Regions from separate parts of the Synechococcus sp. H55.10 genome, predicted to be linked through region 2. Evidence: riboswitches for the same ligand, from Rfam matches in the RefSeq annotation. Region 2 holds a riboswitch; the other holds the start of a gene.
What was found. A riboswitch is a leader RNA that binds a small molecule or an ion and turns the genes downstream of it on or off. The one in region 2 is predicted to bind cobalamin.
Positions count from the first base shown of each region.

Region 1: it holds a riboswitch for cobalamin, as region 2 does, so the genes downstream of both, metE (5-methyltetrahydropteroyltriglutamate--homocysteine S-methyltransferase) here and NW858_RS03575 (TonB-dependent receptor plug domain-containing protein) in region 2, are expected to answer to the same signal.

Region 1 covers NZ_JANSJJ010000155.1:75,260-78,771, forward strand. Annotated here, with positions in the region: gene metE (5-methyltetrahydropteroyltriglutamate--homocysteine S-methyltransferase) at 1-1,802, opposite strand, end outside; cobalamin riboswitch at 2,231-2,436, opposite strand; tRNA gene NW858_RS09945 (tRNA-Arg) at 2,475-2,548, opposite strand; gene NW858_RS09950 (dihydroorotase) at 2,815-3,512, shown strand, end outside.
Region 2 covers NZ_JANSJJ010000040.1:66,807-70,318, reverse strand. Annotated here, with positions in the region: gene NW858_RS03575 (TonB-dependent receptor plug domain-containing protein) at 1-1,938, opposite strand, end outside; cobalamin riboswitch at 1,978-2,119, opposite strand; gene NW858_RS03570 (DUF1565 domain-containing protein) at 2,211-3,512, opposite strand, start outside.

The sequences.
Region 1 (3,512 bases), on a different contig from region 2:
TTTTTCAAGGGTAGACCCTCCCGCAGCGCTGGCTCGTCCACCTGTACCATTACGGCTCCGGCAGCTTCTAAGTCGGCCACCTCTGCCCGCAGGGCCAAGGCAATTTGCAAGGCTTGCTCGCGTCGGGAAAGGTCGACGCGGGGGAAGGACCAGTTGAGCATGGTTACCGGCCCGGTGAGCATCCCCTTAACCGGCTTTTGGGTTAGAGATTGGGCCACCTTAAACTCCCGCACCGTCATGGGGCAAGGGCGAGACACATCGCCGTAGAGAATGGGGGGACGCACGCAGCGGCTGCCATAGCTCTGCACCCAGCCGTGCTCGGTAAAGGCAAAGCCCTGCAGTTGCTGGGCAAAGTATTCCACCATGTCGGTGCGCTCGAACTCGCCATGCACCAGCACATCCAGGCCAATTTCTTCTTGAATGCGGATGCACCTGGCAATTTCGGCGTCGATAGCGGCCTCGTATTCGGCCTGGGAGATCTCGCCCTTTTTGTACTTGACCCGCCACTGCCGGACTTCGGGGGTTTGGGGAAAAGAACCGATGGTGGTAGTGGGCAGCGGTGGCAGCTTGGCCTGCCGGCCTATACGCTGCTCGTAGGGAAGGGAGCGCTGGAAGTCCTGCGCCGTCAGGTTGGCCAAGGCCTGGCGCACCGCAAGGTTGGGGGGATTGAAGTCCTGGAAGGCCTGCCACTGCTGTTCCAGCTTGTTCTGCTGGGCAGCGGTGTCTTCGCCGTTGAGGGTGCGAGCGAGCAGAACCACTTCGGCCAGCTTCTGCTCGGCAAAGCTGAGAACATTGCGCAAAGGCTCTGGCAGGTGGGTTTCCAGAGCAGCGTCGTGGGGCACAAACTGGAGCGAGCAAGAAGGCTGCACCCGCAGGTTGGGGGCTAGGGCTTGCAGCTCTTGCAGAGTGGCCAGAACGGCCTTGGGCTGGATCTGCCAGACGTTGCGCCCGTCCACTACCCCCGCCCCTAGGATCTTATCGGCGGGGAAGCCGTGGGCTCTGACCAGTTCCAGGTTGTGGCCGCGGGTGAAGTCGAGGCTGAGGCCGGCTAGCGGCAGCTCCACCACCCAGGGGTAAGTCTCCCCCAAGTCGTCAAAGTAGGTAACCAAGTGGACAGGGATCCCCAACCGAGCCAGCCGGCGGTAGGTCTGCTCCACCGCTTCCCGGAGACTGTCGCCTTCGCTCGTCACCAAGATGGGCTCATGGACTTGCACTTCCCGGATTCCCAGTCGCTGCAGCTCCTGCAGCAGCTCCTCGTAGAGAGGAAGCAGCTTCTCCAGATCTCCCCGCAACTTGCCAGAGCGCTGGCTTAGAGCAAGAAGGGTAACCGGACTGAGGAGGACGGGGCTGGTGCGGTTTCCTAGGATCCCTTGCGCCCGCCGCACTGTGGCCAGGAAGTCATCGAAATGGGCCTGAGGGATCGCGTCGGCCTCAATTTCCGGCACCAGGTAGTGGTAGTTGGTGTCGAACCACTTGGTCATTTCCAAGGCGGGCAGGCCCTCCCGTCCCCGCGCCATGGCAAAGTAGCGCTCCAGGCCTGATAAGCTCTGAAACCGGGAGGGAATCAGCCCCAGCCAGGTGGCCCAGTCCAAAACATGGTCGTAGAGGGTTTGATCTCCTACTGCAATGTGGTCGATGCCAGCCTGAAGCTGTACCCCCCAGACCTGTGCCTCCAGCTCCTGGAGCGTTGCTGACAAGGCCTCCGCCTCCAGGGTGCCGCTCCAAAAGGCTTCCAGCGCTTTCTTCAGCTCGCGGCGCTTGCCCATGCGGGCATAGCCGAGGGTTTGGGTTTCGATGGCCATAAGGTACTGTCTCCTGAACTGAATTCGGTAATTGAGGTTGCCGCCAGTTGGCTTTGTACAGCCGGTTGTCATCCAACCTAGGCAGCAAGAAATGGCCGCCGACATGCCTATCGGTGGGATCCCGGCGGAAGGTTTTCTCTAGGCCAGGAAACCTGCTGGAGCTGTCAAGGCGTTCCTCAACCTATCGGCTGGCCCACTCGGCACAGGAGGGTGCTTAGAGGACTCTTTTGCGCAACCAAAGCAAGAAAACGTCCTCCAAGAGTTAGCTGCCCCTGAGCCAACTGCTTAGCTCTCTTGTCCGCGCTTTTGACTTAGTGCCTACGATCCAAGAGCGTCGAAAATCCGTAAGCAGGCCGATGAAAAAACTTCGGGACGGGAACGGGCCAACGTCAAAATGGGAAGCATATCTGTACCTCGCAGATATGGTGAACTGGGGAAAAACCGCCGGCGGGCATTCTGACTTGCTCAGTTTTGGAGGGGCTGGCTTGCGTCGTCAAGGGCTTTTGCAACAACAACTAGGGATCCCCGATCCAAAACCGGCTCACAGCTGCGGGACAGCGGCAGATTCTCACTGCACTTTCCCCGTTGCCTCTGACGGCTGATCCCCGTCAGAACCGGCAGTAGACTACATCCTACCACCAGCTTGGAGGAGCTAGTAGCTACTCACTTAGACGGGACTGGGCGGATTTGAACCGCCGACCTAGCGCTTAGGAGGCGCTTGCTCTATCCATCTGAGCTACAGCCCCAGACAAAGAGAGAATGGAGCAAGGGATGCTGGGCAACACCTACCGATCTTAAACCCCCAACTTAGATTACCAGAAAGAGCCATCTAGACCTTTGCCTGGAAGCAAGCCGCAGCCGTGGAGAGGATGTCAAGTCAAGGCCCTTTTGCGCTGTCGCGCCAGCGCTGAGTCGGAAGTGAGGTGCCGGATTGGCGGCCAGTCTTCCAAGGTATTTTGATAAAGTATTCTGAATATTTTGGCTGGGAAATTAGCGTTGTCTCGGGGGCGCTTTGTCTGACAGTCTGCTGATCCGCAATGCGGAGCTATTGGTGCCGGAAGGGGATCCCTGGCTGGGAGATGTGCTGGTGCGGGAGGGGCGCATTGCCCAAATCGGCCAGAATCTCTCGGCAGAAAGGGTGGCTAGGGTTATCGACGCGGAGGGCCATACCCTCATGCCGGGGGTGATCGACCCCCAGGTTCACTTTCGCGAGCCGGGCCGGGAGCACAAAGAAGACCTACAGACGGGATCCTGGGCCTGCGCTCGCGGTGGGGTAACCAGCTTTCTGGAGATGCCCAATACGGATCCGCTGACGATCGACCAGGCAACGCTGGATGACAAGTTGGCCCGGGCCGCCAGCAAGTGCGTGGTCAACTACGGCTTTTTCATCGGAGCCACCGCCGATAACCTTAAAGAGCTGCAAACAGTGCAAGGGGCTTGCGGCATCAAGATCTTCATGGGATCCATGCATGGCCCCTTGCTGGTGGATGACCAAGCGGCATTAGAGCGGATCTTTGCCGAGACGGATCCCAATTTTGTTATCGCCGTCCACGCTGAAGATCACTCGCGGATTCAAGCCCGGCGGGCCCTCTTTGCCGGACGTACAGATGTGGCGGTTCACTCCCTGATTCAGGATGAAGAAGCCGCGCTGATTGCCTCGCAACGGGCTTTGGACTTGGCCACCCGCTACCGCCACCGCCTGCACATTTT
Region 2 (3,512 bases):
CCCCCGCAAGTTCATCCTCAGCGTGCGGCCAACGCCGGGATAGCCGGGGAAAACTTCATACTGCTCATCCAGCAGGTTGTCGATCCCCAACTCTAGGCTCAGGGCCTCAGTCAACGGGATCCCTCCCCGCAAAGCCACGGTGGTATAGCCTGGCAGGGATTCCGTATTGGAGTTGTTGGTAAAAAAGCTCCCAATGTGATGGACCAAGATCGAGCCGTACCCGCCCTGCTCATAGCGATAGGTTAGGCCTAGGTTGAAGCTATCGGCTCCCACAAAGGCTAGCTGTTTGCCAACTGTGGCCGGGTTAAGTGCAGCGCGGATGATGGGATCATTGAGGGTGTAGTTGGCAAAAAGCGTCCAGTTTTCCCCCAAACGCAAATCCAAAGCCGCTTCCAGGCCGGTGTATTCGACCAGCCCAATATTCTCATAGGTTCCCTGGCGCGGCCCCAGGCTGACAAAGGTGATGCCATCGCGGATGCGGTTGTGGGCAAACGTTAGCCGCAGCAGGCCAAAATCTCCCAGGCTCTGATCCAAGCCAACGTCAAAGCTCTCCCCTCGCTCTGGGCGGAGATTGGGGTTGCCATCCACTTCAAAAAAGCCTCGCAGCCGAAAGAATAATTCCGAGATCAAGGGGGTGCGAAAGCTGCTGGCGTAGTTGGCTCTCAAGGTGGTGCCTTCCGCCACTGTCCAGCGGATCCCCACAGCCGGCGAGGTGGCCGAGCTATTGGCCAAACTGCTGAAGTCCTGGCGCATGCCCAGATCAAGGTGGAAGTTGGGATCCGGGCTGTAATCCAGGCGGGCAAACAGGGCGCCCTGGTTAACCGTATCGTCGTAGTTGATATTGGCAGAACCGTTGGCAAAGGAAAAAGTTGTATTGCGAGCTGAGATGGAGCGATAATCTACCCCCAAAGCTCCCTCTAGGTTTTCGCCGGCTTGCCAAGCATACTGCAGCTGGGATCCCCAGCCATTGCGCAGGATGACGTCGCGGGATCCCTGGCTTTGCGGAGCACTGAAACGGTAGTTGAGATCGTCAAAAAAGACTCTTGCCTGCAGGGATCCTGTTGCCTGAGTCCACAGCCAACTGAGATCCAGCAGCAGATCGTTGGTGTTTTGCTCTGCATCGGGAGAGGGAAATTCCACACTGCCGGGCACACGAAAGGCTTTATTGAGGTAGAGGGCGTTGGCTGTTAGGACTTGGTCTTTGGCCAGTTGCCAGGTAAGCTTGGCCTGCAAGTTGTGGTACTCCACCGCCGAGTTTTCCCGCTTGCCTGACTTGCCCAGCCGCTCAATTGCAAAGGGAAAGTCGTTGTTACTTTTCAGACGGCGATAGCTGAGCACCCAGCCCAGATCCTGGGCTTGGCCCCGACTTTGGATCCCTTGCTCATTGAGGCCGTAGCTGCCGACCGCCGCTTCCAGCACCGTCTCCGTTTCTGGCTGTGGCTCCACCGTAACGATGTTGATCACGCCGCCAACAGCATCCGAGCCATACAGAGTAGAGCCGCCGCCGGGAGAGACTTCAATTCGCTCGACAATATCTGTGGTGAGTTGAGAGAGGTCAACCCCCCCAAAGAAGCCCAGATCGTTGAGGGGGCGGCCGTCCAAGAGCACCAACACCTGCGCCGTTCGCGCCCCTCGCATGAATTGAGAGCTAAGAGCTCCCAACTGAGTTCCCGCTGTGCCATCGCTGAGGATCCCAGGCAGATAGCGCAGGGCTTCTTGCACCGTCCTTGCCCCTTGCTCGCGCATCTGCTGGCGGGTGATGACATAGACTGGGCGCGAAGAGTCCCGCAGCAAGCCAGGGCGGCGAAACGGTGTGGTGACGGGTTGATTGAAAATCTCGGCACTAAGACTGGTGTCCAAGACCGCTTGCGCCCAGGCTGGGATCCCCAAACTCCAGCTCCCCAGCCCAAGGCTGAGACATACAACAATTACTTTCATCCGCTTTCTCCTGCTTCCGTGCGACGCGGAAGAGCTAAGCTGTGAGCCAAAGCCGCAGGCGGGCATCCTGACTGAGGGCCTTAGCCCATCACAGTTGCGGCACAGCGCCGGATTTGCACCGGACTTTCCCCATTGCTTGCCCTGGCTGATCCCCAGAGCAACCCGACGGCACGGCTTTCTCCGCAGTCCTTTTGGAAAAAGCCGTGCTAGGCATCATACATTCCCTGCTGGGGAGTTCCTATCCTGCCGGGGGGGATCCCTGGGCAGTAATATCAACGGAAGATCATCTCCGCCACTGCGTCAAAGCCGGCGTCCAACAGGCGATCCAGGACTGACTGGGCCTGGCTGCGGCTGTCGTAGAGGCCGGCCTGCAGCATCGTCCTGCCGTTGAACACGGTCTCCACCGCTTCGGGGACGAGCTGCCGCAGCCGCTGCAAGTCGTCGCTGCCCTTGGGGGTCACCAAGACGCGAAACTGGGTTGCCGCTCGCGTCAGCGGGACGGAGTCCTTGTCGGCAGCCTGAGCAGGAGGAGCTGGGGCCGAGCTTGAGGGTGCAGAGGAGGAGGTAGGAGGGTTTTCTCTGGCTTGGCGGCGGGCCGGCGGCGGCAGCAGGGTGGTGATGTCGGTAAGGGGAGCTGCAGAGGCCTGGCGGACAGGGGCGGCAGGAGCCGGCTCAACCGGCTGGGCAGGCGTGGTAGAGCCATCGGGGGTGAAGGGGACGGCAACAAACTCCTGGGGTTGCGTGCTTGACGGCTGGCTGGGGCCGCTGGGCAAAACACGCCCCCCCGAGCCCGCTGCAGGAGGGGGAAGGGGGGCCGTCGATTGCGGCACCGCCACCACCGGTAGGTTTGTGGAAGTTTCGGCTGGCTTGGCCGCCGCCGGCTGGGGATCCCGGCTGGGAGCCGGGGGAGCGCTGGGCAGCGTCAAGCCACCGGCAACAATGGGTGGTGGGGCGCTGCTGGGCAGAGCAGCAACCGTGGTTTGGCCCGCTAGATCCAGCTCCCCTTTGGTTTTGCCCGCCAGTTGGTTGCCGTTGGCGTTGAGGCGCAGGCCGCGGGTGGCGTTGTGGATGTCGTACTGGCCGTTGCCCTCAAAAATGTTGTTGCCGGGATCCGAGGCCGTGCCCAGATCGGGCTGGGCGTTGGTGATAGCTGTCAGGCCAGTCTCCAGGTTGCGGGCAATGAGATTGTTGCGCAAGATGGGCCGGGCGCTGCCGCCAACCACAATGCCGGTGCGGTTTTGCAGGATGCGGTTGTTGCGCACCATCGGCGCCGAGCGCTGGTCGATGGTGAGGCCAAAGCCGGTCTCTTGGAAGAGGTTGTTGACAATGGTGGGCTGGGAAGTACCCAAGACGGAGATGCCGTTGGCCCCATTTTTGTAGAAGCGGTTGCCCTCTATCCAGGGGTTGGAAGCGCCAGCAATGAAAATGCCGTCGTGGATGCTGCCCACAAAGCTGTTGTTGAGAATGCGGGGGGAAGCCGATTCTATCCAGAGGGCATAGCCGCGCCGCCCCTGGTTGCGCAGGGTAACTCCGCGCACCTCTGAGCCGGTCTCGGCCAGCAGAGCAACATTTTG